One region of the Paraliobacillus sp. JSM ZJ581 genome, then DNA from elsewhere that is predicted to be linked to it. Evidence: riboswitches for the same ligand, from Rfam matches in the RefSeq annotation. Region 1 holds a riboswitch; each other region holds the start of a gene.
The links. A riboswitch is a leader RNA that binds a small molecule or an ion and turns the genes downstream of it on or off. The one in region 1 is predicted to bind S-adenosylmethionine.

Region 1 (6,602 bases):
ATATCGTAACTATGAACGTTATACGGTTTATTTTTTCTTAAACTAGCAATCGGTTTCGATAAAGGGATATAAATCATACTCAGTCTTCGAAACCATTTCATCATTAAATATAAATGGTAATACGTTTCTCCCCATGACCACTTATCTTTATATGGTCTATTCCATTCTTTATCTCTAAATTTCATAATCTCTTTGTTCATTTCTTCTCTTTGTATATAGAGTTTTTGAAAATGCTTCTTCATAGACAAACTGTTCACAATATCTTCCTTTCTAAAAAAAGTATGTAAAATGTTGACATTTCGAAATCTTGATGTTAATTTATCAAAATATAGACTAGTCCTTTTCGCTCCCTTTATTTGTTATATGTATTTTTTACTTATTCACATTTATTCGACAAACAAAATGTTCATCCCTTTTTATTTGTGTAGAAATAGTGTCTATCCATTTGCTCATCTATTATCTTCGTGTACGTCTGGCTTTGAATGTTTATTAAAAATAGTGGATACATGGATAATAAAAAGACGCCCCTATCACAATTAGAGCGCCTTTCTCTCATTATTTTTGTATAGCTAGTTGTTCACTTCTTATTTCTTTTGCCGCTTGAACCATTATTTGAAGCGCACGAATGGTCTCTTCTTCCTTACGCGTTTTCAATCCACAATCAGGATTGACCCAGAACTGCTTTGGCGAAATGGTTCGTAATGCTCGATTGACATTCTCCTTCACTTCTTCTACAGATGGAATTCGTGGACTATGGATATCATAAACACCTAACCCAATATCCTTAAAATAGGTATTATCCTCAAAGGTAGAGACAAGCTCACCGTGACTTCTAGACGTTTCAATAGAAATAACATCTGCATCTAGTGCATCAATGCAATCAAAAATATCCTCAAAGTTGGAATAGCACATATGCGTGTGAATTTGTGTTTCAGCTTCAACCGTTGCTGTAGCTAAACGGAATGCATAAGCTGATTCCTTTAAATAGTCAGTCCATTTTTTAGAATCGAGTGGTAATCCTTCACGTAGTGCTGGCTCATCAACTTGAATAATTTTAATCTGATTTGCCTCTAATGCTTCTATCTCTTTTTGTAATGCTAACGCAATTTGTTTCATTACTTCATATCGTGGCGTTGTATCATGAACAAAAGACCAATTTAAAATGGTCACTGGACCAGTTAACATTCCTTTTACCGGTCGATCGGTTAATGATTGGGCATAAACACTTTCTTTAATCGTTATTGGTTTATCCCATGATACATCTCCGAAAATGAGAGGTGGTTTAACACAACGCGAACCGTATGACTGAACCCAACCATATTCCGTTACAGTAAATCCATTAAATTTTTCTCCAAAATACTCAACCATATCATTACGTTCAAATTCTCCGTGTACAAGCACATCAAGGTCTAATTCCTCTTGCAGCGCAATCCAACGTTTAATGTTATTTTCCACAAATGTTTCATACGCTTGATCTGTTATTTCATCATTACGCCATTTAGTTCGTGTAGCTCTTACTTCAGGCGTTTGAGGTAAACTTCCGATCGTGGTAGTTGGTAACAAAGGCAAGGCTAAATGCTCACGCTGTTGTTTAATTCGTGTTGAAAAATCTGGACTTCGCTCCGCATCTGCTTCTGTTAAACAAGCAACGCTGTTTCTAACTGCATCATTTGAGCGATAAGTAGCTTGTAATCTGGCTAATGCCTCGTTCACTTCATTTATTTCGTTCTGGATCGTTCCACGTCCCTCTCGTAATCCTTTCGTTAGAATAGAAACTTCTTGTAGCTTTTCATCTGCAAAGGACAGCCCCTCTAAAATAATCGGATCCAATTTTTGTTCTAATGTTTTCGTAACAGGTACATGCAATAAAGAAGCAGACGGCTGAATAATTAATTGATCATCACTCACAAAATAGTTAATCGTCTCTAGAATAGTAATTTTCTCTTCTAGGTTAGCACGCCACACGTTACGACCATCCACCACTCCTGCAACAAGTGTTTTATCTTTTGGAAAACCATATGTTTTTAACAGTTCCAATGAATCTCCATGAACGAAATCTAGCCCAATAGCTCTTACTGGGAGCTTACTAATTCTCTCAAAGTGAAATACTTTTTCAAAATAAGTTTGAAAAATAACATTTAAGCCTGGCACTTCTCTTGCAAATATTTGGTAGACTTTTTCAGTCGCTTCTAATACATCCTCCCCTACTTCCGTAGCAAAAATTGGCTCATCTATTTGAACCCATGTTGCACCAGCATCTGCTAGCTGTTGTAGAATTTGTACGTATAAAGGTAAAAACACATCAACTAACTCATTAAACTGTCTGTCTTCAAAACCCTTCGATAATTTCAAGTAAGTGATCGGTCCTAAAATAACTGGTTTCCCATCAATATCTAGCTTTTCTTTCGCTTCTTTATAGTATTTAAGTGCTCGATTTTCCACAAGCGAAGGTTTCGCATCATTCAACTCAGGAACGATATAATGATAGTTTGTATTAAACCATTTTGTCATTTCTGATGCGATTACTTGATCCACACCACGCGCCATTGCAAAGTATGTATCAACATCGACCTTACCTCCAGTGTAGTCATATCGATTCGGTACGATCCCAAATCCAACAGAAGTATCTAGGACATGGTCGTATAACGAAAAATCACCAACAGGGATCAAATCGATTCCTTGATTTTTCTGTTTTCGCAGATTAGTTAGACGTATTTCATCTGTTGTTCGAATTAATTCCTCTTCTGTTATATTTCCATTCCAGTACGCTTCAAGCGTTTCTTTCCATTCTCTCTTCTCTCCAATTCGTGGGTAACCTAAGTTTGAACTTTTTATTTTTGTCATACCAAATCTCCTCCATTATATTTTTTACTCTATTACAAATCTTTTTCTATGTTGTCACTTCTTGTTCTTTGGCTGTCAGACTTGTTTTCTCTTGGATATACTCCACCAGCTTCACACATATGTCGTATCGCATAAATGGAGTAATTAAATATATTCCATTAAAGTGTTCCAATGCTGTGTCAATTAACTCTTTTGATATGGAAATACTTTCCTCCGTTGATGCCGCTTTGCTACCTACAGTTGCTCTCATTCGTTCTCGCACTTCATCGGTCAATCTAATTCCTGGAACTTCATTATGCAAAAATTCAGCATTTTTAGTTGATGTTAATGGCATAACTCCTATAAAAATGGGGACTTCTATATGAGCGGTTGCTTGTTTTAACTCAAAAATCGCCTCTGGGCTGTAAATTGGTTGTGTTAAAATATAGTCCGCCCCACTGAGCACTTTTCTTTCTAGTCGTTTTACCGCCTTTTCTACGATTTTCACATTAGGATTAAAAGCAGCAGCTACATGAAAAGCAGTTTTTTCTCTTAATGTATTACCTGAAAAAGAAATTCCATTATTACTTTTTTTAATTAACTCAATTAATTTAAATGAATTAACATCGAATACAGAGGTTGCTCCAGGGAAATCACCAATCTTGGTTGGGTCTCCGGTTATCGCTAATATTTCTGTTATGCCGAGTGTGTGTAATCCCATTAAATGTGATTGTAAGCCAATTAAATTTCGATCACGGCAAGTTAAATGGACAAGTGGTCTGATACCATGTTTTTGTAATAATGTTGCCATCGCTATATTGCTAATTCGAGGACTTGCTAATGAGTTATCCGCAAGTGTGATGGCGTCCGCTCCTGCTTCTTTTAATGCCTTTGCCCCTTGAATATACTCGGTAAGATCTAAATGCTTTGGTGCGTCTAATTCGACAATAATCGTTTTTCGTTTTTTTGCCTTTTCTGCTAATGATTCGTTCCCTTTTTTTCGTTGTGATATTACTTTAATTTCCTCTTGAACAATAGCTTTTTCTTTAATCGGTTTAAGATTTTTCATCCCTATAGCAAGCGATCTAATATGCTCTGGTGTCGTTCCACAACAACCACCAACTAGACGAGCACCTTGGTTCCTTAAATCAAGTGCACATGATTCAAAATAGTTCGGTTCATTCTTATAATAAAGAACGCCATCTCGATAAGCCGGTAAACTTGCATTCGGATACGTTGCTAGAAAAGCCTTATCCAAGAGGGGAACAGATTCTAATGATCGAATCATTTGCGATGGACCAAAACGACAATTGACACCAACGACATCGGAACCAAGCGATTCTAGCTGTTTTAAAGCTTTTGAGAGAGGCAAGCCATTTTCCAACACTCCAGTCTCATGCATGGAAACATTCGTAATAATCGGTAAATCGGTCTCTTCACGCGCAATTTCCAAAACCGTTACTAGCTCATCAAAATTGTAATACGTTTCTAAAATAAGCCCATCTACCCCTTCTAAAAGCAAACAATATAATTGTTCTCTAAAACTACGTTTAATTTCTTCCGTTGATTTTACTATCGTTTTAGTACCATGAATTCCACCAATACTCCCCAAAACGTACGAACGCTTATTACTTGCCTTTTTAGCAATTTGGACCGCTGTTTGATTTATTTTTTTCACCTGTTCTTCTAAACCGTATCGAGCAAGTTTAATATAATTAGCACCATAAGTATTCGTTTGAATCACATCCGCGCCAGCAGCAATATAAGCTTCATGTATCTGCTGAACTTGAGTAGGGTGCGTAAGGTTTAATGCTTCAAAACTTCGATCAACACCATGGGAATATAAAATAGTCCCCATCGCTCCATCAGCAATCAAAATCCTTTCTTTTAAAGATGTTAATAAATCCAAACTTACTTCACCTCCACTATTTAATCGCCTTCACATCATTGTTTTATCTCTTTGATAATCTAATTACTCTCTCGTTTATGCCAAAAATAAAAGGCATCTCACACGCTATCAATCTTATGATTGAATAGAGTGGAAGATGCCTTTAGTTGTCTAATCGGCAAATCATTTATTTTTCTGTAGTTTACGTTCTTTTTGAGATGGTTGTATACCTTTTTTTTGGAACCTTTTTTTCTCGGTTGAATCAATTTGCGTAATGTACCCATCATGTACAGTCAAAACAATTGATCCATAATCAATGTCTTGCAAAATATGATTTAGATAATCTAACTTTACTTGATCAAGCTTACCCATTTCTCATCTCCCCTTCTAGTATTGTAAGTACAAGTTTCAAATATGTCTCACTTGTAAAGCTAATGCCTTTAAAAATACACCATAAAAAATCCTCTTCCTATAAAAGATAAGAAGAGGATGGATGTATGCATCTATATCTCTTCTTATCTTTCAGGCATAAAGCTTGCTGGAATTGGCACAGTACTAAAAAAGTCTGCTGCCGAGGCTTCGTTGGGCCAGTCCCTCCACCTCTCTGGATAAGAAAATTCAGTTTTATTTAAATTGTAGAGATTACTTTACACTTAAATTCATATATTGTCAACTGTCATTTTGCTATTATGGAGTAATGTAATTGGAATCTCCCTGTTTTCTTAGAAATTCCCTTTTATTATCGCCATATATAATAAAGCTTAAAAACGGGTAAAAAGCTACTCCCATTATTACTTCCCATACATCATTTATACTTTAATATCATTCACCTGATCATTGATTCATCTTGCTCTTTCAGTTTCTTTACACTTCTTTCCGTATCATCAATATTGCTTCTGACTATCTCTTTATATTGAGTAAATAACTGATGAATCGATTCTTCACGTTCTAACCACTCTTTTGTGAAATTCAATTGATTTCTCCCATAATTATCATCAGGCTTAGGAAACTTCAATTGGTTTAAACGCCATATTGCTTGATCCAATTGTGACTTAAATAGATAAAATGGTAGCTTTATTTCTTTCCCACCACTACTGCTTTTATTAAATGTTACGAACATTTAGAACAACCTACCTTTTAATTCACTTATCTTTCTACTAAACGCATCTATTGCATCCTCTCCCTGCTGAAGCAACGAATCAGCTTGATTTGCAATCGTACTAGCAAACTCTAAAGAACTTTTTTGCAATTCAAACTGTTTTATTTTCCAATTAATGGTTGTAACGTAGGAGTCATAATTGTGAATATGTTTTTTAATTGTTTGATATGCTTCATCACGAGACGTATAAAATTCCTCTGCTTTTAAACTTACCCATCCCTTTTTCAAGCTAGGGTTTTTTATTGTTTCTACAGCGGACAACGCATCGTCTTGTTCATCAGTAATTAATCGTTTTGCTCGTTTTAATCGTGATATTTTTTCATCTATCTCTGAAGACCTGCTAGAAATTACATGGAAAGCATTATTAAGAAAGTCACTATCTGACAAAGTTATCACATCCTTATTCAGTATATTATATCGATTATTTAATAGTTTATTATAATCATAATATAACAAATAAATCCATTCAAACCATTACTATTTGTAAAACTGGGTACATATTACCATTTTTCTTTTGCTTGAAACAGTTTAATTATGAATGTAAATTGCACCTTCTCATCATGTAAACATAACCTGAGATGCTATTCTTCAACGAGTGCAATAAAAAATTCAGCTATTTTTTATTAACATGACTATTTAACTGTGTTTTATTTTCCCATTTATATGTAAAATAGTGTTACCTATACTTTTTTGACAAAGAGAGGGATGACATGGACAAGATCTTAGATTCAG
Region 2 (9,905 bases), on a different contig from region 1:
ATTAACTCCTGTTCAGGCATTTATTGAATATTTTATTGCATTTGCATTTATAGGATTTGCAGGTTTATTTTATCCAGTTATTCAGAAAAGTCTTCGCTCATCTAATAAAACGAAAACAGCAGTTTGGATTATTGTAGCTACGTTTGTTGGAAGCTTGGCTCGCTATTTCTGGCACTTTGTTGCTGGGTTTATCTTTTGGGGAGAATATGCGCCAGAAGATATGAATGTTGTACTATTCTCATTTTTAACAAATGGTGTTACGATGTTAGGTGCATTTGTTTTTTGTTCTATTTTACTTGTTTTGCTAATCAGCACATCACCAAGATTAATTATAAGAGATCGAATATAAAAAAAGAGATTAAATCTAGTTAACTAGGTTTAATCTCTTTTTAGTTGCTTAGCGTAAATTACCAATGACGTTGTACGTCGACAAATGCTAAAGTTAGCTACATCCAATTATTATTAAGATTTCTATCACCTTTTTATACGATAAATTAACATTTATCGATTCAGTCCATCCATCGCTAACCGAATATTTATGCTTTGGTTTATTGCATTTGATCAATAGGCACATTTGCTGTTTGGGAATAATATTGCACTTCTCTCTTTTCACGCACAAATAAAATGATCGTTAGGAATAAGGTGACGATCGTTGAAAAACCTAATAAGCCTAGTAAACCTAGCTCATGCAATAGTTTGAAAAAAACAACAGTAGAAATAGCCAGCACTACACTAAAGTAGACAGCAAGATAATCTTTTATTGAATGATTTTTTAAAGATACCTGTATATTCCGATAATTCGTTAAAAGGGTGACGCTAATAATTGTTAAAACATTGGTAGACATACCGATCCATACAGGATGAATATCTAAAAAGAAAACAGTAGGTTGCCATCCCCCTAAATGATACCATAGTAGTCCAGTAACAAAACCTGTGAGTAAAGAACTAACGACCGCATGTTTTGTAACAACAGGCCAAAATAATGCTGCAACTACTGGAGCAAATGTAGCAGCATTTCTTGTTGTCCATGCAAGTACATTCCACCAAGCAGATTGTTCTGTTCGTAGCAACCCAAATATTATCATTAACCCTGTAAGTAACAGCAGAGAAAGCTTTGTATAGTGAACTAACTGTATACTTGTTGTATTTGGGAAAATGGCACTCCCTACGTCTTTTCCCAAACTAGTAGCACCAGAAAATTGACATGGTGCTCCCCAACTCAATGCACAAGCCCAAATTCCCAAGAAAAACAATCCAACTAAGGGGGCAGGTAAAACTTCCATTAAATATTTTGGTAAGGCAACTAATCCAAGTGTTTCTCCTGGAATAACGATTGCCGCTGCTAAACCAAATAGAATACCACATATAATAAAAGGAATACCTAGAAAAACAGCTCCGATTACCCCTTTTTGCCCCTCTTCAGGTGTTCTGCAGGATAAAGCCATTTGAAATGCAGCTTGTGCTAAAATGACATTTACTAAAAAAGTGCCAAACCATGCAACAATTACTTGAATCCCTACTGCATCGAAATGAAACATGGATGGATTAGTTTGAGCAAGTTGCACTAAACCCTCTATACCTGGGTTAATAAAAAAAGCGATCGTGCCAATAATAAACATGCTCAAAAATACAGTACTGTTCATTGTTTGTGTGAAAGCAACCGACCACATTCCCCCAGCTTGTAAATAGATAAACAATAAAATAGCTGTAAATGCAATCGAGACACTAAGAGAAATATTTGTAAACACATTTAGTGCAGAAGCAAAGGCGATAGCAGTTGCAACCGACCACATTGGAAAAGCAAAAGCAGTAATTAATCCAGCAATTCCTTTGGCAGCTCGACCAAATTGATCACCAATTAATCCAGATACGGTAACCATCATACGTTTGCGAAATGACTTAATCATTAACAATGCAATAATTAAAACTTGAACCGTTTCAGCAATGCCATACCAAATAGCAGAAATACCTGTAAGATAAGATAATTCCACAATCGAAATATAAGTTGACCCTGAGAATAAGCCAGTAATACAAAATGCAACTGTCCACCATCGAAAATTTCGACCGCCAACAAAAAAATTACTTCCACTGGATGCTTTTACTCGAGCTACATTACCAGCAATAATTAAAAGCAAAGTATAAATTAGAGCAAAACCAATCATCCAAGCACCATATTCTGTCACATAATCACTCCTTTATTTTATAAGCAGACTATTTACAAACGAAAAAACCTTCTTTCTTAGCTAATGCTTAAGAAGAAGGTTTTCTTTTTGGTTATTTCCAAACAGGAAAAATTCCTTCTTATCTTTCAGCTGATTAGCTGCTGGATTTAGCACCTTATTTGCTCGAGACAAATGGTTGCTGTGGGATCATAGGACCAGTTTCCTTCACCACTCGGGATAAGAATAATTAAATTTCTACTAATCATATCGGTATTCATTAATATTGTCAAGTTATTCTGAATTTTTTTAATATTAACTAAGCAACCCAATACCTTAATTGCATAGCGCTAAGTATGGCAATGTTCAATTGATTGAGTAGTATTTGTTGAATTTCATGATATAGGTATGCATGCGAATAGGGGATAAAACAAAATGAGCGCATTATTTTTTCCAGTAAGGGAGTGTGTGTAGTTGTAATTACTAATGAATCAACGTTCGGGTTATTTATTTGGACGATTGATATAAATAGATAAGGAAAACATCTATTAGAATGATTGTTAGCTCATTTTATCTCTGTTATCTTCTTGAAAACTAGTGATTAATTGAAGGTGGCAGATAGGGTTGAAATGACACACCTATTTTATTACGGTATATCACAAGAGAATGTACCAAGAAACAGGTGAATAACTTGAATTGTTTGATGGTTCGCTTATTGTTATTCGGAATCATACAGTTAGACTCTCCTTATACATCAAAAAATAGTGAACGTTTCATCGATTATGTATCATATTATAGAAGTGAAGCGAATGATATTAAGGCAGGAGATAAATGGGACAAAGCGAAACGATTCGTTAACAGTAAAAGAAAAACTGGGACATGAGGTAAGCCCCTTGTCCCAGTATGTTTCGTTCATTAGTAAATGATAAAACATGCTGTTTCTTGATAGATATTAAGATTATCTATGTCTAGCTAAACCTACGTACGGTAAGTTAAAATCGATTGTTGTGTCGCTGTGTTTTCGTTATCTCCTACGTTTCGGTTTAGTCCGTATATCACTAAGCGAATGTTTGAGCATTTGTTTTTTATAATTTAAATTGGTCGACTTGTGTTTGTAAACTTTTAGCTAGTTGGGCTAATTCGTCAGCACTTTTAGCTACTTCTTCCATAGAAGTATTGGTCTCTTCCGTAGATGCTGCTGTTTCCTCAATACCTGCTGCAGATTCTTGGGAGATAGCAGCAATTTCATCCACTGACGTATACATTTTTTGACTATTTGAAGCGATTGTTTGTAAATCATTGGCGATAGTGTGTACTTTTCCAACCATGTCAGTAATGGATTGGTTAATTCCTTGGAATGCTTGTCCAGTTTTTTGGATTTGATTCGATCCTTTTTCAACGGCAGAATACCCCGCTTCTAAGGAATGTGCAACTTGATTCGACTCTATCTGAATCGATTGAACAATGGTTGTAATGTCAGTAATAGATTTGCTAACTTGCTCTGCTAACTTCCGAACTTCATCAGCGACTACTGCGAATCCCTTACCTTCTTCACCTGCTCGAGCGGCTTCAATTGCAGCATTAAGTGCTAATAGATTCGTCTGTTCTGCAATATCTTGAATAACAGAAACAATTTTTTCTATTTCAATAGATTGTTGATCTAATCCTTTAACTTTATTAAATGAGTCTTGAACTAATTGATAGATTTCTTTCATTTGTTCAACTGATAGATCTAATTGTTTAGCTCCTTCATCACTTAATTGAATCACTTGATCCGAGTTTTTTGCCACACTAGTGCTATTTTTCGTGGCCTGTGTGACGGTTTGATTGTATTGTTGCATTGCTGTTGCTAAATCAACCGCATGATTAGACTGCGACTCTGCACCTGATGAAAGTTCTTCCATTGTTGCTGCGACTTGTTCACTACTTTCTCTTACTTGATTTGATGAGTGAGATAAATGATCACTTTGTTTGTGTACATTTGTTGTCACATTACTTAAATGGTTAATCATTTCATATAAGTTGTCTTTCATTGTATTGACTGATTCAGCTAAATCTACAAATTCGTCTTTAGATTTCGTAACTACCTTTTCTCCTGTTAAATCGCCCTCAGCTAATCGGTTCATTTCGGACTTAAGAGTTGAAATGTTGAACAATAACGAGCGTATAAGGAAAATGAAGATAACCATGGCAATAACGACTGAAACCCCCAATGTGATAAAAGTTGTTATCAGAATATCTTTACGAATCATCGTTGCCAGTCGTGACATTTCAAAATCGATTGCAGTTACTGCAACAATGTCGCCATCCTCATTTTTTACGGTTTTAGCGAGTGTAATGGTAGACTTTCCGCTGCCAGTATCGATGTACGGATCTGTCCAAGCTACTTCATCTTGAGCATTGACAGCAAGCTGGTACCAATCTGTTGTTGTTGAATCATAACCTGATAAATTAGCAGAATCATCAACTTGGTGCAAATACAATGCGCCTTCTGGTGTACCGACATATAGATTCATTATGAAGTTATCCTTGATAGCTAGTTCGGATAAAAAAGATTCATAATAACTAGTCAGCGCAGGATTGTTCGCTCGAGGCATATTTGTATATTCTTCTTCTGATTCAGGTGGATTAATTTGATTGACTTGAAATTCTTCCATTTCCACCATTTGTTTTAATTTTGCTTCGTATTCTTGAAAAATGTCTTCATATTTGGATGAGAAGGCTTCGATATTTTCTTTTTCAATAATGGCTTTCTCTAATATTGCTGTTTTGTTAAAGGAAATAATTCCGACAACTGTTAAAGGTATAATTAATAATAAAAGCACGATAAGTGGTAATTTGAATTTTAGTTTTGATAAAATGTTCATAAGCAACCCCCTTCGTTTCCTTGGAAAAATTTATTTTTAAACTTATTTCTATATTATGTTTGTTCACCCTTTCTCTTTATAGAAGGAAATAAAACGCTTCTTTATACTATCTTCGGCAAAAATAAAGAAATGTGTATATATTCAGACAAAAAAGAGATATTAGCGTTATCCCCCCTTGCTCTATTTCAATTATCTATTTACAGCTTTGCGATGCATTTCTTCTCATTATTGCTACTTTATATGCTTGACTTATTTTTCAATATTATAGTGCACTTATTTCTCTTTCGTTTTTGTGATATAGTTGGATAAACTATTAAAAATACAGTTCTTACTGAAGGAGATCATTATGTTCGTCGATACATTACAACCATTTTTACAACAAGCTTGGAAAAAATCAGGATTTTCCACCCCTTTACCTATTCAAGAAAGAACCTATACAATGATAAAAGACGGCAAGGACGTTATTGGGATTTCTCCGACTGGGAGTGGGAAAACGCTCGCTTATCTACTACCATTATTAGAAAAAATAGATGTTGAACAAAAACAGGCGCAAGTATTAATTCTTGCCTCGTCGCATGAATTGGTAGCTCAAATCCATCGGTTAATTCAGGAATGGACGACATACGCAGAGATGTCAAGTATGATGGTGATTGGCGGAGCAAATATCAAACGACAAATTGAGAAGTTAAAGAAAAAGCCACAAATCATTGTTGGCACGCCAGGTCGGGTACTTGAACTAATCAAACAAAAAAAATTAAAAGTACATGTGTTAAAATCGATCGTTTTAGATGAAGCAGATCAATTATTGGTTCCAGAGCATCGAAATAACTTGTTTGGTATTATAAAATCAGCGCCAAAAGAACGCCAATTATTACTGTTTTCAGCTACAATTTCAGAAGGGTTAGCAGAAGAAGCGAACAGATATATGGTAACACCTGAGGTTATCCGTGTGAATAATGAAGAAGCCGGCACCCCGAAGGTTTCTTATCAATATATTGTGAGTGAAGAACGTGAAAAAATTGATATTCTGCGAAGTTTGGCACGTCATTTAGATGAGCAACTACTTGTGTTTTTTAGAGATAGTGGTAATTTAGCAGTCATTGCAGATAAATTAGCATATCAAGGTATTGCGGTTGAGGCTTTACATGGGGAGTTATCTAAACAAAAAAGGGAAAAAGCAATTCGTCAATTCGTCAAAGGTGAAACACAGTTATTATTAGCTACTGATGTGGCAGCCAGAGGGTTAGATGTGAAAGATTTGGCATATGTGGTTCAAGTTGATGTACCAAGAGATCCGAATCATTATCTTCATAGAGCTGGAAGAACAGGGCGAGTTGGGTCAGACGGTGGTATTGTCTTATCATTGGTGACTAATTCAGAAGTTCGTCAGTTAAATCAGACAGCAAAGAAATTGGAAATCAACTTGGTAGAAACTATGTTACGAAAAGGAAAGCTGATAAAAAAAGATCCAACTAAGCGTCGTTGATTGAACTGCTCCCTGCTATAGTGAATGAAGAATGAATAAAAATTCTTTTTTACTAGATAAGGGAGCAAACTATATCGTCGGTATTTAGTTGGATTTTTTCGTCTATTTAATCGGTAGCACATAGAGGAGCACACAGAAAAAATGTAAAATCGTTCCTGCAAGTACGAATAGATGCCAAAGCGCATGGTGAAATTTAAACCAACGCCACATATAAAAAATTGCACCAATTGTATACAAAATTCCTCCAGTCACAAGAAGGGCTATTCCTGCGGTCGGTAGTTTTTCTGATAGTGATCCCCAAGTGAAAATGATCAGCCATCCCATTACAATGTAAAGAAAGGTAGAAACAAAGATGAATTTTTTCACAAAGAAAATTTTAAAAATTGTACCACCGATTGCTAATCCCCATACAATTCCAAATAAAGTCCAACCAGCAGCGCCTTGTACCACTACAAAAAGAAATGGTGTATATGTTCCCGCAATAAAAAAGTAAATAGATGAGTGATCTAAAATCTCAAATATATCTTTCGCCTTTCCTTCTGGTAAACTATGTAGAAGTGTGGATGAAGTATAAAGTAGTACCATTGTCGTTCCGAATAACGTGAAACTGACGATGTGCCAAGTATTTCCATGTAATGATGAGAAAACAACTAATAATACTAATGCTGCAATACTAATTAGTGCCCCAATTCCATGTGTAATTGAATTGGCAATTTCCTCACCTTTTGAGAAGCGATGTGTATCAGCCATATCGAATAATCCTTTCAAGATTAGTATATATTAAATATTATGAATCGAATAAAGCAGAATAGCAATCCTTTTACTTATTGTTAACAATAAGCGATCATCTTTGGGTTATGCAGATGATCGGCGCTCAATCAAAAATATCATTGAATATATAAGTATATTATTATATGATAATACGGAAGCGGGGGGAGGAGGTGTGTTTTTTGAGTCAACAGCAAATATCAATTGAACAAGCAGCTTCGTTATTGAAATTGTTATCAGATAAAACAAGGTTAACCATTGTGAAGTTATTGGAACATCAGGATTGCTGTGTATGTGAACTGGTTGAAATTTTTCAAGTGAGCCAACCGTCAATTAGTCAGCATTTACGTAAATTACGCGATGCAGGAATTGTTAAAGAAGAAAGACGAGGACAGTGGATCTTTTACTCCATTTGTACTGAAAATAATAACTTTCCTTTTATCAAACAAGTATTATCTCAAATTCCGAATCAAAAGGAAAAGTTAATTGAATTAGAAAGAAGTGGAAAGAAAATTAATTGTTGTTAGTAGTGGGAGGATTAGTATTGTGTCTTTATCAGTTGTTTTAGCCATTTTAATTTTTATTCTTACCCTTGTATTTGTCATTTGGCAACCAAAGGGACTGTCAATCGGGTACTCTGCTTGTGGTGGCGCAATCTTAGCTTTAATTCTAGGGGTAGTTGACTTTGGTGATGTGATCGAAGTGACACAAATCGTTTGGAATGCCACGTTAGCATTTGTTGCTATTATTTTAATTTCACTTATTTTAGATGAAATTGGCTTTTTTGAATGGGCTTCTTTACATATGGCAAAAGCTGCAAAAGGTAATGGAGTCAAAATGTTTGTTTATGTTAGTATCCTAGGTGCGATCGTTGCGGCATTCTTCGCGAATGATGGTGCAGCATTAATCTTAACGCCGATTGTATTAGCAATGGTACGTAATTTGAAATTCAGTGAAAAAATTATCTTTCCATTTATTATAGCAAGTGGTTTTATTGCTGACACGACTTCTTTGCCATTAGTTGTAAGCAATTTAGTCAACATTGTTTCGGCAGACTTCTTTTCCATCGGATTTATCGAATATGCATCTCGAATGTTTATTCCTAATCTGTTTTCTTTAGTAGCTACAATTACGGTATTATATTTATATTTCAAAAAAAATATTCCGAGAACCTATGATTTAGCGCATCTAAAGGAGCCAAAAGCAGTTATTAAAGATCATAAATTATTTCGTTTATCTTGGTATGTGTTAACTATTTTATTAATTGGGTATTTTGTAAGTGAGTTTATTGCTATACCAATTTCCTTGATTGCTGGTACGATTGCGATTGTATTTTTACTGTTGGCGAGAAGAAGTGAAGCGGTTAGTACATCTACCGTAATCAAAGGCGCGCCATGGGATATTGTATTTTTTTCAGTAGGTATGTATGTTGTCGTATATGGGTTGCGTAATGCAGGGTTAACGGATTTACTAGCTCAATTAATTCAACAAAGCGCAGAACAGGGACTATTTATTGCGACAATTGCAATGGGTTTTATTGCAGCATTTCTTTCATCTGTGATGAACAATATGCCTACGGTGATGATTGATGCATTAGCCATTGCAGAAACAAGTACTACTGGTATCATTCGCGAAGCATTAATTTATGCGAATGTAATTGGTTCTGACTTAGGGCCAAAAATCACACCAATCGGTTCATTAGCTACATTATTATGGTTGCATGTGTTAAATCAAAAAGGGATTAAAATATCATGGGGAACTTATTTTAAAACAGGGATTGTTTTAACGATTCCAATCCTAGTGATCACATTGATAGGCTTATACTTAACATTATTATTACTATAAAGGGGTGCAATACAATGACGAAAAAAACAATCTATTTCTTATGTACGGGTAATTCATGTCGAAGTCAAATGGCGGAAGGATGGGCAAAAGCATATCTTAGTAAGGAATGGGAAGTTCGTAGTGCAGGAATTGAAGCACATGGTTTAAATCCAAATGCTGTAAAAGCAATGAGAGATATCGGTATAGATATATCCAACCAACAATCTGAGATCATTGACAATGATTTTTTAAATCAGTCGACACTAGCGGTAACCTTATGTGGAGATGCTGCAGATAAATGTCCGCTCACACCTCCACAAGTAAAAAGGGAACATTGGGGATTTGACGATCCTGCAAAAGCGGAAGGAACAGATGAAGAGAAGTGGAAAGTCTTTCAGCGTGTAAGAGATGAAATTGGTGCAAGAATCAAAAAATTTGTTGAAACTGGAGAATAAAGGATACAGTTGCAACTATGTTCAAATAAACGACTAATCATTTATCTGTTATCCAAGGTCAATATCACTAAATGATCCGTTTTTTTGTGATAAAAGTTTTTGTTTAGGATTAATAGCACTAGTCACTTCGATTGAAATTGCTTTCAAATCCTAAATGAAAAATGGTAAAGTAGAAGTGAAAGCATGATATTTTATGAAAAGGCAAATGGAGGAGGAATTGACGTGTATTTTGGAGGGATAGAAGCTGGCGGAACGAAATTTGTTTGTGCTGTTAGCGATGAAAAATTTGAAATCATCGAACGTATTAGTATACCGACTACCGTACCAGACGAAACGTTGAAACATG
Region 3 (15,434 bases), on a different contig from region 1:
ATGGTTCTATGAAGCCCATTACAATCATTTCAGTTGCTTCTTCCTCAGAAATTCCACGACTCATTAAATAGAACAATTGCTCTTCTGATACTTTAGAAACTTTTGCTTCGTGCTCCAATGAAATATTTTCATTATAAATCTCATTGTAAGGTATCGTATCTGAAGTAGATTTATTATCCATGATTAATGTGTCACACTCTATGTTAGAACGTGCTCCATCTGCTTTACGCCCAAAATGGACAATGCCACGATAAGTTACTTTACCACCGTGCTTGGAAATTGATTTAGAAACAATCGTTGACGACGTATTTGGTGCTAAATGATACATTTTTGCTCCTGCATCTTGGTGTTGCCCTTTCCCTGCAAATGCAATCGATAAGGTCATCCCACGCGCGCCTTCTCCTTTTAAAATAACAGAAGGGTACTTCATTGTTAACTTAGAACCGATGTTCCCATCAACCCACTCCATTGTTGCATTGGCATCACATGTTGCACGCTTTGTCACAAGGTTATACACATTATTTGCCCAGTTTTGAATCGTTGTATAACGACAATAGGCATCCTTCTTAACAAAAATCTCAACGACCGCGCTATGCAGCGAATTCGTTGTATACGTAGGAGCTGTACAACCTTCAACATAATGAACAGAAGCACCTTCGTCTACAATGATTAATGTACGCTCAAACTGTCCCATATTTTCTGAGTTAATTCGGAAATATGCTTGCAACGGCGTATCTGTTTTTACTCCTTTTGGAACATAAATAAATGATCCACCAGACCAAACAGCAGAATTCAATGCTGAAAATTTATTATCTGTTGCTGGAATAACTTTTCCAAAGTATTGTCTAAACAATTCTTCATTTTCTTTTAATGCCGTATCTGTATCTTTAAAGACAATTCCTAGCTTCTCTAAATCTTCCTTCAAATTATGATAAACTACTTCCGATTCATATTGTGCAGATACACCAGCTAAATATTTTTGTTCTGCTTCTGGTATACCTAATTTATCAAATGTTTGTTTAATTTCATCTGGTACTTCATCCCATGAACGCTCTGAGCGCTCTGATGGCTTAACATAATAGGTGATTTCATCAAAATCAAGTTCCGAAAGATCTCCACCCCACTGTGGCATTGGTTGCTTATAAAATTGCTCCAATGCTTTCAAACGATAATCAAGCATCCATTGTGGTTCTTCTTTCATTCGAGAAATTTCTTCGACTACTTTTTTTGTTAGCCCTTTTTCTGTACGAAAAATAGAAACATCACGGTCGTGAAAGCCATATTTATATTCTCCAACTTCAGGTGCCTTTTTAGCCATGTCCTACCCCTCCTATTGTATTAATTATTTATCTATCCCTTTTTCCATTGCTTTCCACGATAAAGTTGCACACTTAATTCTAGCAGGAAATTTCGCTACACCTTGCAACGCCTCTATATCTCCTAAATCCATATCTTCTGTGTCCACATCATTCCCTAACATCATTTCAGAGAAAACTTTAGACATATGCAACGCATCTTCGGTGGATTTACCTTTTATTGCTTGTGTCATCATAGAAGCAGATGACAAGCTAATGGAACAACCCTCTCCTTCAAATTTAGCGTCTTTTACAATATCATCCTCTACTAATAAATGTAGTTGAATGCGATCACCACAAGTTGGATTATTCATGTTAATCGTTAGAGATTCTTCATCAAAAGAGCCGCGGTTGCGCGGATTTTTATAGTGATCCATAATTACCTGTCTATATAAAGTGTCTAAATTATTAAAAGACATCACCAAAAAACTCCTTTGCTCTTTGTAAAGCTGTTATAAATCGATCAACATCATCTGTTGTATTATACAAATAGAAACTAGCTCTTGCTGTTGCAGTAACTTGTAACCACTTCATTAATGGTTGCGCACAGTGATGTCCAGCTCGAACCGCAACACCTTCAGCATCTAATACAGTTGCTGTGTCATGTGGATGCACATCTGCTAAATTAAAAGTGATTAATCCTGCACGATTTTCTGGTCCGTATATTTCTATTCCATCTATTGTTTTTAATTGTTGCATCGCATGCGTAACTAGCTCTGTTTCATGCTCAGTTATATTATCCATACCAATTGTATTGAGAAAATCAATGGCAGCTCCCAAGCCGATAGCACCAGCTATAATTGGTGTACCACCTTCAAATTTCCACGGGAGCTCCTTCCAAGTCGAATCATATAAATCAACGAAGTCAATCATTTCGCCTCCGAATTCAACTGGTTCCATCTCTTCCAATAATGCTTTTTTACCATAAAGTACACCTATTCCAGTTGGTGCACACATTTTATGACCTGAAAAAGCATAGAAATCACAATTTAATGCTTGCACATCTACTGCCATATGAGGAACAGCTTGTGCACCATCAACAACAATAATTGCACCATTCTTGTGAGCAATGTCTGCAACTTCTTTAATTGGATTAATTGTCCCTAATACATTGGAAACATGCGTCATAGCAACAATTTTTGTATTTGGTGTAATTGTTTCTTTCACATCTTTTAGTGTTATCGTACCATCCGATTGTAGCGGAATATACGTCAAAGTGGCTCCAGTTTCTTTAGCAACTTGCTGCCACGGAATGATATTACTATGATGCTCCATTGGTGTTAAAACAATTTCATCACCATGAGAGAGATTCTTATTTCCATAACTGTAAGCTATCGTATTGATAGCAGTAGTCGTACCACGAGTAAAAATCACTTCTTCTGTTGATTGGGCATGAATAAAAGCTCGAACCTTCTCTCTTGCTCCTTCATACTGATCCGTTGCACGTGTCCCTAGCGTATGAACACCACGATGTACATTTGAATTATTCAATCTGTAATAAGCGTTTACCGCTTCAATAACTGACATAGGCTTTTGTGACGTAGCTGTTGAATCCAGATAAACTAAAGGATTCCCATTAATTTCTTGGTTTAAAATTGGAAATTGAGAACGGATTGCCTTTACATCCATTAGTAAACTTTCCTCTCAATCACTTCTGTAAGTTGTTCGCGTACAGATTTTATTGGAATTTCATTCACAACAGGTGCTAAGAAACCATGAATAATTAAACGCTCTGCCTCTTGTTTAGAGATTCCTCTACTCATCAAATAATATAACTGAAGTGGGTCTACTCTACCAACAGAAGCTGCGTGCCCAGCAGTTACATCATCTTCATCAATTAGTAGGATTGGATTTGCGTCTCCACGTGCGTTTTTACTTAACATTAAAACACGAGATTCTTGCTCAGCATTTGCTTTTGTACCACCGTGTTCAATTTTTCCAATTCCATTAAAGATTGCAGATGCACTGTCTTTCATCACACCATGCTGTAAAATAAGTCCATTCGATTGTTTTCCATAATTCACAATTTTAGCAGTGAAATTCTGTGTTTGATCTCCACGTCCTACTGAAACTGCTTTCGCATAGGAAGAGGAATGATCTCCAATTAAGTGCGTAATATTTTCAGACACTGTATTACCATCATTCATTTGACCAAGTGCCCATTCAATATTTGCATCGCGATAAGCGATACCACGACGATTCATATAAACAGTCGTACCATGCGCAAAGTTATCTACTGAACCAAAAGAAATAGAAGCATTATCGTGCGCAATAACTTCCGCTACAACATTTGCAACGGTTTGTTCATCTTTATTGTGTGATATATAGTTTTCCACATATGTCAATGAGCTGTTCGCTTCTGCAACAATGATAACGTGGTTGAACAATCCTAAATTAGGGTCTTCTTGCCAGAATATCGCTTGAAGTGGCTCTTCAATCACTACATTTTTAGGAACATATACAAAGGCACCGCCATTCATTAATGCAGCGTGTAGTGCCGTTAAACGATGCTCATCAAATGAAACAGCATCTTTCATATAATAACGTTGCACAAGATCAGGATGTTTTTCTATTGCAGAGAAAATATCAGTAAAGATAACGCCTTTCTCTAATAAATCTTGCGAAAAACGTTGATAAGCTGTCGTCTGATTTCGCAAAATAACGATATTATTATCTTTTTTTGTATCGACAAATACTTTAATATCATTTGGAAGATCTTGTAATGAATCGATTGCTTCTCCAGCTACATCATGCGTAAATGTAGTGAAATTCCATTTTGTTATATTCGTTTTATCCGGTTTTGGCATCTCTAACATGTCAACACGCTCTAAAGCCTGTTGACGTAATGTAAGCATCCATTCCGGTTCATTGTGTTTTGTTGAAAAATCTTTTATATATGCTTCATCATATGGTAATTTTGTTTGCACAGCCATCTAATCCCTCCTTACTGTACTATTATGCGTTATTTCCTACAGTTTCCTCTTTAATTCCTAATTCTTGCTTGATCCAGTCATATCCTTCTGCTTCTAAGCGCTCTGCTAATTCTGGACCACCAGATTTCACAACACGTCCTTGCATCATCACATGCACATAGTCTGGTGTAATATAATCTAATAAACGTTGGTAGTGCGTAATAATTAGGCAACCGAATGATTCATTACGAAGTTTATTGATTCCTTTAGATACGACTTTTAATGCATCAATATCTAGACCTGAGTCAATCTCATCTAGAATTCCAATTGCCGGTTTCAATAACATCAATTGAAGAATTTCGTTACGTTTTTTCTCACCGCCAGAAAAACCTTCATTTAAATAACGTTGAGCCATATTTTTATCAATTTCTAAATAATCCATTGCTTGATCCATTTCTTTGATAAATTTCATCAATGGAATTTCATCGCCTTCTTCACGACGTGCATTAATCGAAGAGCGTAAAAAATCAGAAGTTGTTACACCACTAATTTCACTTGGATATTGCATCGCTAAAAACAATCCAGCTTTAGCACGTTCATCTACTTCCATTTCTAAAACATCTTCCCCGTTTAACAAAATACTGCCGCTTGTTACTTCGTATTTAGGATGACCCATAATTGCAGAAGCCAATGTTGATTTTCCTGTTCCGTTTGGCCCCATTACTGCGTGGAATTCCCCACCCTTAATTGTTAGGTTTACACCTTTTAATATTTCCTGACCTTCAATTTCAACATGAAGATCTTTGATTTCTAAAGTTGATCCAGACATATCGATACCTCCAACATTTAATTTATAGGAACTGAATAAATATCCTAGTCATTATCAGTTTATTCTCATTACAATCTTATACTATTTCGAATCTATAATCAACAATTTCAGCCATTCTTCAAGTTGGTTTTCAAACTTATTGGTTTATAAATTCGTTATTGTAATTACAATAGCATAATTCAATTTCTATATAAATGATTTCTGTACAATCTACTAACATACTTTTTATTAAACTTTACGAAAAATCCCTCATAACGTTATTGTTACGAGGGATTTTGTTAAATTTATTCATTTATTAACGGTGTGCTTGTTGCTCCATTTCTGTAACTATCTTCAAACATTTTCGATGGCTTTTTTCTCTTTTTCGCTCGATTTCTAAACGTTTTTCTAAATTTTGGCCGTATTCAGCATAACCAACGCCATGATTTTGCTGCATCGCCTTTTCCATTTCAGATGTGTAATTTAAAGCTAAATTGTCCATGGTTTAAAATAAACCCTTCCTTTCTTGATTTGACATCATTATTGTAACACTTATAAAAAAATGCAACAAAACTACTGACAAACCATACAAAGGGGTTTGAGCTTATCTATATCCAAACCAATCAAATAACAATAACATAGCAATAATAGGTTCGATTTTCTATTGTTTATTAGCTTTTGCTTTTTCTACTTATTCGGCACCAACAGGAACGACTTCCCCATTGTATTTTTCTGTAATGAAGTTTTGAATTTCTTCTGATTGAAGTACATCTACCAATGTTAATAGTGCCTCATCTTTCTCATCTTCACTACGAACTGCGATAACATTTACGTAAGGAGATTCTCCCCCTTCAATAAATAAGGAATCATCAACTGGTGACAAACCAGCTTCAATGGCATAATTTGTATTAATTACCACAAGGGCATCTTCTTCTCTTTCATACATCTCAGGTAATACAGCTGGATCTACATCAGGAGAAAATGTTAAATCTAATTCATTTTCGACAATGTCATTAATCGTTGCTTCTGCTTTTTTAACATTTTCATCTAAAGTAATTAAGCCTTCAGACTCAAATAGAGCTAGTATTCGTCCATGATCTGGAACAGAACGACTAATGATAACCTCTGTTCCTTTAGAAATATCTTCTACACTTTTGATATTTTTAGAATAGACAGCCATTGGTTCTACGTGAATACCACCCAAATTCACAAAATCATATTCAAAATCTTCCACTTGAGATTCCAAATAAGGAATGTGTTGAAAGTAGTTCGCATCTAAATCACCGCTTGATAAATCTTTATTCGGCAAAACATAATCTTGATACTCTTCTATCACTAGTTCAATCCCTTTATCCGTTAGCAACGGTTTTGCTTCTTCTAATATTTGGGCATGAGGTACACTAGTTGCCCCCACTTTAATTGTTGAAGTTGCTGATTCGTCTGAACCTTCTCCCTCATCTCCACAAGCAACTAATACGACAGCAAATAATCCAACAAACAATAAAAGTAATACTTTTTTCATTTTAATTCTCCCCTTTAGCTTATGACTTTTATATTTTTCTTGTAATAAACAAGAATTAATATTACCTTTTGTCCAATTTATTCGTAATTCCATCACCAATAAATTGAAAAACAAAAACAATGATAACAATCAACACAGTACACATGAACACTACATCATTGTACCCCCGTAAAAAACCATAGAAATAGGCATAATCCCCTAACCCACCAGCACCAATAATACCTGCGACTGCTGTGTATCCTATTAACGCAATAGCCGTAACAGTCAAACCAGATACTAGCGCTGGAGTAGATTCCTTTAATAACACTTTAAAAATAATGGTTGATGTTTTTGCACCCATTGACTTCGCCGCTTCAATCACTCCTTTATCTACTTCTCGGAGTCCAATCTCTACTAATCTTCCATAAAAAGGGGCAGACCCGATAATAAGTGCAGGTAATGCTGCATTTGGCCCACGAAGCGTTCCGATTAAGAAATCCGTAAAAGGGAATAATAATAAAATTAAAATAACAAATGGAATTGCACGGAATACATTAACGATCGTAGCTACAATGATATTAATTACTTTATTTCCCCAAATACCACCCGGTGATGTTAAATATAAGAATAATCCTAAGACCATCCCTAAAATAAATGTTCCAATTAATGCGATTAACGTCATATAAAAGGTCTCAAGCATTGCTTCCACAATACCTGACCATTCTACATTTGGAAAAAGTTGATTGAACATGTTACTTCACCTCCACTTGAACAGATGTGGAAGTAATAAAGTTGATTGCTTTTTCTATTTCCTCATCTTCACCTGTTATTTGAACAAAAAGTGTTCCATATGCACCAGACTGTGTTTGCTTCACATTCCCGTGCAAAATATTTAAGTCAACATTATATTTTTTCGCAACTTGACTAATTGTAGCCTGATTTGCTGTTTCACCTAAAAAATGCAAGCGTAAAATTTTCCCTTGATCGATCTGTTTCAGTATTGATTCATCTGTCAATTCATCATTCGGTTTACCCATCACTTGTTCTACAAACTTTTTGGTAACCGATTGTTTCGGGTGAGAAAAAACATCCATCACATTCCCTTGCTCAACGACACGTCCTTCTTCCATTACTGCAACACGATGACAAATTTTCTGTATCACATGCATTTCATGTGTAATTAAAATAATGGTTAATCCTAATTTTTTATTAATATCAACAAGTAATGACAGAATGGAATCCGTTGTTTCAGGGTCTAATGCCGATGTCGCTTCATCGCACAACAGCACTTTCGGGTTATTAGCTAAAGCTCTTGCAATACCAACACGTTGTTTCTGTCCACCACTTAATTGAGCAGGATAAGCATCTTCTCGATCAGTTAATCCAACAAGACGAATTAATTCATCAGCTCGTTCCAATCGCTCAGCTTTTGAAATGCCAGCTATTTCTAATGGGAACATAATATTCTCCCGTACCGTGCGTGACCATAATAAATTGAAATGTTGAAAGATCATCCCAATTTCTTGTCTTGATAAACGCAATGCATTTTTTGATAAAGCTGTAATTTCTTGATCATTAATCGTTACATGACCTGATGTCGGCTCTTCTAGACGATTAATTAAACGAATAAAGGTACTTTTACCCGCTCCACTATAACCAATGACACCAAATATTTCTCCTTTATCGATGGATAAATCAAGTGCATTAACAGCCTGGATCGTTGTGTCCTTTGTTTGAAACACTTTTGAGAGCTGCTTAATTTTAATCATTTTATTCCTACTTTCTTTAATCACCTATAATTTTTCTGTACTTTAGCTCATGGATGCTTAAAATAATTTTACAATCTATGAATCTTTCTCCTGCAATATAAAAAGCGCCTTCCTGTTGTAGAGAACAGAAAGACACTTTGTCTATAATTAATCTGTTCTCTCATCTGCAAAAGCAATTATTGCTCTACAGGAATTGGCACCATTTTAAACATAAACTGTTTAACGGTTGCCGGGCTTCATCGGGCCAGTCCCTCCACCTCTCTTGATAAGAGATTCAAATGCATATTCTATTTTTTGTTTAATTGACATGGTAGCATGATATTAATCATATGTCAACTTTTTTTCAAAGTTGAGTAAGTACAGTACTATCCTTTACAATAATGCTGTAACATCAAAAATTGCTTATAGAAAATTAAGTACAAAATAGATAAACGTATTAGGAAGGGGTATATTGTTGCAATCGATTAATTTTACTTTACCGTATATCAACCAACCAGGTATTTTCAAACTAGCCGACTATAGAGAAAAAATTGTAATTTTAACTTTTTGGGTATCGTGGTGTCCGGACTGTAGTTCCGATCTGCCTAAAAAAGAGCAACTTTATCGTTCAATAAATGACGATAAAGTAGAGATGGTGACAATAAATGTGACAGGAAGAGAACGAAATGATGGAGAGGCAGTAAGTTATACAACTAAATTCCTTACCCAACCTACATTAAAAGACAATGATAGGGAAGTCTATGATCTATTTAAATGTGAAGGTGTACCAACTACTGTGATTATTAATCAGCAAGGTGAAATCTATCGTGTATTTGGTGAACAAAGTACAATGATAGAGATTGTAGAAGCAGTAGGTACAATTTTATGATTTATTAAAGCCAAATACTGACCAAGTTTTTGCTATTTTTTCGATATTACTTATAGAATAAATTTTTTCAATTGTATTGTCAGCAAACTTAATGTAAACACAAGGAACACTTCCGATTTTATTCGTTTGCATAAACGTAGGAAATAAACCTGCATTCATCTCATAAAAGAGATGAGCATTCGTTTGTTTTTCAACTTTTCTTAAAATGTCTCTGGCCAATTGGCAAGTTCGACAAAATGGACTATAAATAAATATCAATTGTTGCGATTGATTGAATACATGACTATTCTCTTTCACTATTTGCTTCATTTGAAACTCCTTCAAATAAGATAAATCGGATCCACATTAATATGTTTGCTAACTAATGCTGTCGCGAGCTCTACTTCAGGTGTAGCAGCTACCTCACGATAGGTTTTATCTATATAAATGTGTTGTGCATGAGGAAGTTCTATTGTTAACTGTTTTCGAAGCTTATGACCAGCTTCATCTTCATCGACTAAAATAAATACGTCACAATCATCTAATTGGAAATCATTAATTAATTGTTCCATTTTCTCAACACCTAATGTACCATTTGTGCATATGATAGTAATAGCGTCTGTAACGATTTTCTCAATCTGTATCTTATCTGTTAAACCTTCAACAATTAGTATACGTTTTGATTCAGCCATATCTTTATTCATTTCGATTCCACCTTTTCGAAAAAGCAAATGTTTCTATACTATATCATATGAACAAATCATCCCTTGTTACAATTATAATTGTAACAAGGGATGATTTAATTTATTCCTTTTCTTCGATCATTGTTTGGTATTGTTCTGCAGTCATCAGTTTGTCAATATCACTCGTATTATTAGGTTCAACAACAATCATCCAAGCTTTTTCATAAGGTGATTCGTTAACAAATTCAGGGCTATCATCTAATTCTTCATTCACTTCGATAACCTTCCCAGAAAGCGGTGCATATAATTCTGAAACGGTTTTTACTGACTCTACGCTTCCAAAAGGTTCATTTTCTTCAATCGTATCGCCTGCTTCTGGCAATTCAACAAAGACAATATCACCTAATTCATCTTGTGCGTGCTCCGTAATACCAATTCGAACTGTTTCTCCTTCTATCTTTATCCACTCATGTTCTTTTGAATAATGTAGCTCCTTTGGAATATGCATTGGTAGACCTCCTTGAATAATAAATTTATATTAAAACTATTAAGATTATTTTATCTCCATGCTTGTTCAAATAATTCTTCTTTAAATCCAATCGTTACTTGTTTACCATCTGTAGTGATTGGTCGTTTGATTAACATGCCATCAGATGCTAACCAGTTTAATTTCTCTTCATCCGTAGCCTCTGGTAGCTTATTTTTCAAATCTAGCTCACGATATTTTTTTCCACTTGTATTAAAAAATCTTTTTATTGGCAACCCACTAAGTTGAATTAGTTTTTTTAATTCCTCTTTTGTTGGTGGATTTTCAACAATATGTATCTGTTCATAAGCTATATTATTTTTATCTAACCATTTCTTTGCTTTTTGACACGTACCACATTTAGGATAAGCATAAAAAGTTAACGTCATCGAAGTCCCCTCCTATATCATTCTACATGATTGTACCCTACAATCCAAATGCTACTTTCTATTATATAGAAGGTAGCATCGCTTTGACTAGTGTTTTGCATCTTTAACTTGCGTGTATAGTATTGCAAAAAATACACAAATTACGTATGTAACCTAATTAAAGGAGGTTTTTTTATGCAACAACAAATGAATACTGGTAATTTAAATCAATCGAATCAAGTCATGCAACAACCACCAACTATGGTTAGTTCAAAAGATTTGTTATACCTAATCGATATGATGTCATGGAATTTAAATGCAACAAAAAAAGCACATTTTTTTGCTAAACAATGCAACATACCAGAAGTTAAACATGCTTTAGAGCAAGCTTGTCAAATGCACCAAAAGCATTACCAAAAAATATTGCAACATACAGCTGTTCAGCAAAATGGTATGTTGCAGTAGATAAAGGAGATTTTCAATGAATCAGCAAAAAGTACAAAATCCAGAGACACAAGTACAAAAAACGCCCGAAATGAATGATCGTGACTTTCTTAATGATATGCTTTCAACTGAAAAATATATGACACAGTCGTATAGTAATGCGCTTAATGAAGCAAGTAATCATGCGTTGTATCAAGATTTGTTAGCTATTTTTAACGAAACACAAAACATGCAACGCACATTATATAATTTGATGTTTAAAAATGGGTGGTACAGTTTAGACAGAGCCGATCAAAACAATGTACAACAAACACACCAACAATTTAGCGGATATACCAACCAGTTCCCTGTACATTAATCAAATGATTAATTAAGCGAATTGCTTTTATTTACATTCCTTCCATCTAAATTTTTAAATTGTATTGCTTTTTTAGATGGGGGGATTTTACTTACTCATACAATAATCCATCTATAAAAGGAGAATCTTAAACATGCCATTAACTACTTTTCAAGCGACTGCACAGTTACAAGAAGGTGTTCAAGTAAAAGTTACATCCCGCAATTTTGAAATCATCGTAGATGAGCCCAAGGAACTTGGCGGAAATGATACAGGAATGAATCCTGTCGAACTAACTTTGGCAGCATTAGGGGCTTGTCAAACGATTGTAGCTCAAGTGTATGCAAAAAAATTCGATATTACATTTGATGATTTATGGATTGATGTAGAAGGAGAACTAGACACTGATGGTTTCTTGGGTAAATCAACTGTCCGCCCTGGTTATTCTAATATCCGTTTTAACGTATATATCGCAACAAATGACGCGAAAGAAAAAGTAGAAAAATTTGTTTCGTTTATTGAACAAACATGCCCCGTTGCAGATACAATCACAAATACGGTAAATGTAAAATTGAACGAAATTATAATTGAACCAGTTAAACATTAACCTTTTAAAATACCAAACAATCATACACTTGCTAAATGTACAATTTGAAAACATCAAGATAAATTACACATAAAAAATAGGGATACAATGTTGCATCTCTATTTTTATATTGCTCCATTGTAAAATTAACACAAAAAATAGCCCCTTTTCTAGACAAATGATATGCTCCCCTTAAGGTAGACAGATTAAAAAAATCTGTTTTCATCTTAAAGGGAGTTTCTTATGTCTGATAAATGTAACTTTTACTCTAGTCCGTTTAAGTATGAAGTATTAAAGACATACAAAAATATAGATTATATGTTAAAAGAATGATGTTTAAAATATGGAATTGCAGAAGTGCCTCTATATGTTTGGACTGAGAATTATGAGAATTACGGCCCGAATGGATTGAATGATTCAAAAACATGCAAGACATACTTTAAAGATTTAAATGTAGGGGATTACCTATCAGGGGTTTATTCTCATTGTGAAAGCATTCGTAAGCATGAAATTTCTATCTCATCAGTACAGCAAAAGAAAAGACAAGTATCATTTCAATGCTTGCTAAAAACAGTTGACGATGATAATCGTTATCAACTATAATTTATCATATTAAGTCGACAACTTAAAATTCAAAGAAAGAGGTGAAATATGAATTTTGATTTATGGACATTCATATTAGATAATCTTGAAGCAGCCGGGGTTATTGGTGGATATGTTTCTATTTCAATCATTGGAGTCGGTTTACTCACTTATGCTGCAAAAGGTAGAATTTCAGGTGATAATCAAATTGGTCCTAAATGGTCACAACCTATAATTGGTGCTTTATTAGGAGTTATTCCAGGATGTGGTGCAACAATTGTCGTTTCTTCAATGTATAAAAACCAAAAAATCTCATTTGGTGGTTTACTTGCTACATTCATTGCTACATTAGGTGAAGGATCATTTGTTTTATTGGGGGCTTCTGATGAGGCTAGTGTAGCAGCAAACTTAACAGCATTTTTAGTAGTTAGCTTAGTGGGAGTAGTTGTAGCTATTATCTCTGGTTATATTGTTGATGCAATTGGAGTTAACTTCAATACTAATGATGTACTTGAACAATCTTTGCAAGAAAAACATCACTCAAGGAAAGTCACTACTATAACACATAATTTCATTGAAAAATTTGGGTTTTACATGATTATAGCAATGGCAGTATTCTTACTACCAAGCTCAATTATGGCATTATGGGGTGGTGGAATTGCTGACTATGATAATATAGCCGTTTGGGTAGCCATCTTATTTACAATCTTTTGTATTATTTATTACTTAGTATATAAATTTAGTTACAAAGGACATCAATGTACTTGTGATGACAATGCAAGATCAACTTTATTACATGCAGTATTCGATATTTCTACAGTCGTTGTATATGTATTCATCGGACTATTTATTGCTAACTTTATCATTGATGTTTTAGTAGGTGCAGAAACTTTTGATGCGTGGATGACTTCATCAGCACTCGTTGTTGTAGTAATAGCCGCTTTAATAGGAGCAACCCCAGGTTGTGGTGGTATGATTGCAGTTGCAGTAGCATTTACTACAATTGACAACTTCCCAATAGCTGCCTTGATCGCAGCAGGTATTGCAACTAGTGGAGACGGAATCTTCCCATTACTAGCGGCAAACAAAAAAGATGCCTTAATTATCACTTTATTCGGATTTGTACTTGCCCTAGTGGTAGGTTATACAGCTTTAGCGTTAGGAATCAATATTTAGAGACATAACTCTTCCGTTTAACTTGTCTAAGTTATAAGCATATATAGACTAAAGGAAATGATTTCTTACTTTACGTAATTGTATGAACAGCGCATAGTTAGTTTTCTAGTATGGCGTTTTATGTGAATCGATGAGCAAACATGATAAATATTGAAAGTCCTCCACTTAACGCTTTTTTAAGCATTTGAAGTGGGGGACTCTCAAGTAAAGAAACGTTATTGTAGTAAGCTGTAGTAGATCGACAGGAGAAATATGCACCGATCAAATTGAACATAATCCTTCCGCCATAAGTGATGAAACTGTCATCATAAGAGAGCTTAAAAATGATAACATGATGGAAAAAAGGGAATGCACTTGTTCGATTTATTTAAAACTTTTTTTATGTTAGAAGGGAACGAAATCCAAGGTCATTCCCGTAATCGTTACATTCATTTTTTTATTTTCATTCAAGGTAACACGCCTCATTTAGAGAACTGCTTGATTACTTTCACTAATTCTTCAATAGATGCTTCTCCGTTACCTGATTGATTTGCATCTGCAACACAATGCTTCGTATGGTCTTCTATTAAAGAAAACCCAACTTTTTTTAGTGCTGCTTCAATGGCTGATAGTTGTACAAGCACATCAACACAATATCAATTCTCTTCCACCATCTTTTGTATCCCACGAACTTGACCTTCTATTCTTTTAATCGATTGATGATACTTTGTTTATCTGCATCTGTGCGATGATTCAATTTATGATTTGGATGTAAATCAATATCATTTATTTGATTCATAGAAAACATCCTTCCCATATTTTCTTTTATACTATCCCCTCAAATAACAGTTTACAACGTGCATTAAAAATAACGCACTTTTTAGCCGATATCATATTTAATTCTTTCCAGTTTTGAATGCCTATGTTTAGATATGACAGAGTAAATTTCTACAAATGAACATTTGAGATATTCGTTCTTTTTATTTTTATATATCTCCATATAATAAGCGGAATGAGAATCAGTGAAAGGTATGCTCCAGTAAAACCTAATATTCCATAACTCGAATTGGCAACAATCACACTTGAGGATATACTACCAATCGACCCACCAATTGCCACACCTACATCGATCGTTCCTTGGATTTTGGCTCGATTTTTAATTGTTGTGGAATCAACGACGATTGCCGTGCCACTAAGCACACCAAAATTCCAGCCTAAACCTAACAAAACAAGAGAAAGTGTAATTAATCCAATGGCATCTCCTGGTGTAAATGCTGCGATTAACCCTGCAAGTGTTAATGTTAGTGCTCCTGCCACAACCATTTTCATCCGCCCAACTTTATCTACTAGTGTTCCTGTAACAAGGGATGGCAAATACATCGCTGCAACATGCAGTCCAATGACAAAGCCAACTGCGGATAATGGACTTCCGTTTTGTTCGATGTGTACTGGAGTCATTGTCATAATACCTACCATGATCACCTGTGACAAAATTAATACAATAGCACCAACAATAATACCAGAACGTTGAACCCCTTGGTTCGGCTGATATGGAGTAGAC

Region 2: it holds a riboswitch for S-adenosylmethionine, as region 1 does, so the genes downstream of both, ACH6CY_RS03310 (sodium:solute symporter family protein) here and ACH6CY_RS14800 (DUF2292 domain-containing protein) in region 1, are expected to answer to the same signal.
Region 3: it holds a riboswitch for S-adenosylmethionine, as region 1 does, so the genes downstream of both, ACH6CY_RS09565 (methionine ABC transporter ATP-binding protein) here and ACH6CY_RS14800 (DUF2292 domain-containing protein) in region 1, are expected to answer to the same signal.

The regions. Positions count from the first base shown of each region.
Region 1 is NZ_JBISEP010000040.1:25-6,626, reverse strand. Features, by position in the region: gene ACH6CY_RS14815 (DinB family protein) at 1-242, opposite strand, end outside; gene metE (5-methyltetrahydropteroyltriglutamate--homocysteine S-methyltransferase) at 556-2,844, opposite strand; gene ACH6CY_RS14805 (bifunctional homocysteine S-methyltransferase/methylenetetrahydrofolate reductase) at 2,891-4,732, opposite strand; gene ACH6CY_RS14800 (DUF2292 domain-containing protein) at 4,895-5,083, opposite strand; SAM riboswitch class I at 5,224-5,326, opposite strand; gene ACH6CY_RS14795 (YwqI/YxiC family protein) at 5,538-5,831, opposite strand; gene ACH6CY_RS14790 (DUF5082 domain-containing protein) at 5,832-6,257, opposite strand.
Region 2 is NZ_JBISEP010000003.1:68,354-78,258, reverse strand. Features, by position in the region: gene thiT (energy-coupled thiamine transporter ThiT) at 1-349, shown strand, start outside; gene ACH6CY_RS03310 (sodium:solute symporter family protein) at 549-2,183, opposite strand; SAM riboswitch class I at 2,299-2,406, opposite strand; gene ACH6CY_RS03305 (hypothetical protein) at 2,863-3,042, shown strand; gene ACH6CY_RS03300 (methyl-accepting chemotaxis protein) at 3,245-5,026, opposite strand; gene ACH6CY_RS03295 (DEAD/DEAH box helicase) at 5,358-6,512, shown strand; gene trhA (PAQR family membrane homeostasis protein TrhA) at 6,615-7,262, opposite strand; gene ACH6CY_RS03285 (ArsR/SmtB family transcription factor) at 7,463-7,807, shown strand; gene ACH6CY_RS03280 (arsenic transporter) at 7,827-9,125, shown strand; gene arsC (arsenate reductase (thioredoxin)) at 9,140-9,559, shown strand; gene ACH6CY_RS03270 (ROK family protein) at 9,782-9,905, shown strand, end outside.
Region 3 is NZ_JBISEP010000015.1:16,402-31,835, forward strand. Features, by position in the region: gene sufB (Fe-S cluster assembly protein SufB) at 1-1,318, opposite strand, end outside; gene sufU (Fe-S cluster assembly sulfur transfer protein SufU) at 1,343-1,774, opposite strand; gene ACH6CY_RS09535 (cysteine desulfurase) at 1,764-2,984, opposite strand; gene sufD (Fe-S cluster assembly protein SufD) at 2,984-4,288, opposite strand; gene sufC (Fe-S cluster assembly ATPase SufC) at 4,311-5,096, opposite strand; gene ACH6CY_RS09550 (YuzK family famiily protein) at 5,392-5,577, opposite strand; gene ACH6CY_RS09555 (MetQ/NlpA family ABC transporter substrate-binding protein) at 5,767-6,597, opposite strand; gene ACH6CY_RS09560 (methionine ABC transporter permease) at 6,659-7,327, opposite strand; gene ACH6CY_RS09565 (methionine ABC transporter ATP-binding protein) at 7,329-8,345, opposite strand; SAM riboswitch class I at 8,503-8,617, opposite strand; gene ACH6CY_RS09570 (TlpA disulfide reductase family protein) at 8,800-9,213, shown strand; gene ACH6CY_RS09575 (thioredoxin domain-containing protein) at 9,208-9,522, opposite strand; gene ACH6CY_RS09580 (toprim domain-containing protein) at 9,534-9,896, opposite strand; gene gcvH (glycine cleavage system protein GcvH) at 9,997-10,383, opposite strand; gene ACH6CY_RS09590 (arsenate reductase family protein) at 10,434-10,790, opposite strand; gene ACH6CY_RS09595 (hypothetical protein) at 10,965-11,234, shown strand; gene ACH6CY_RS09600 (spore coat protein) at 11,251-11,571, shown strand; gene ACH6CY_RS09605 (OsmC family protein) at 11,705-12,157, shown strand; gene ACH6CY_RS09610 (hypothetical protein) at 12,494-12,739, shown strand; gene ACH6CY_RS09615 (putative manganese transporter) at 12,788-13,894, shown strand; partial or broken gene ACH6CY_RS09620 (metal-sensitive transcriptional regulator) at 14,356-14,672, opposite strand; gene ACH6CY_RS09625 (MFS transporter) at 14,822-15,434, opposite strand, start outside.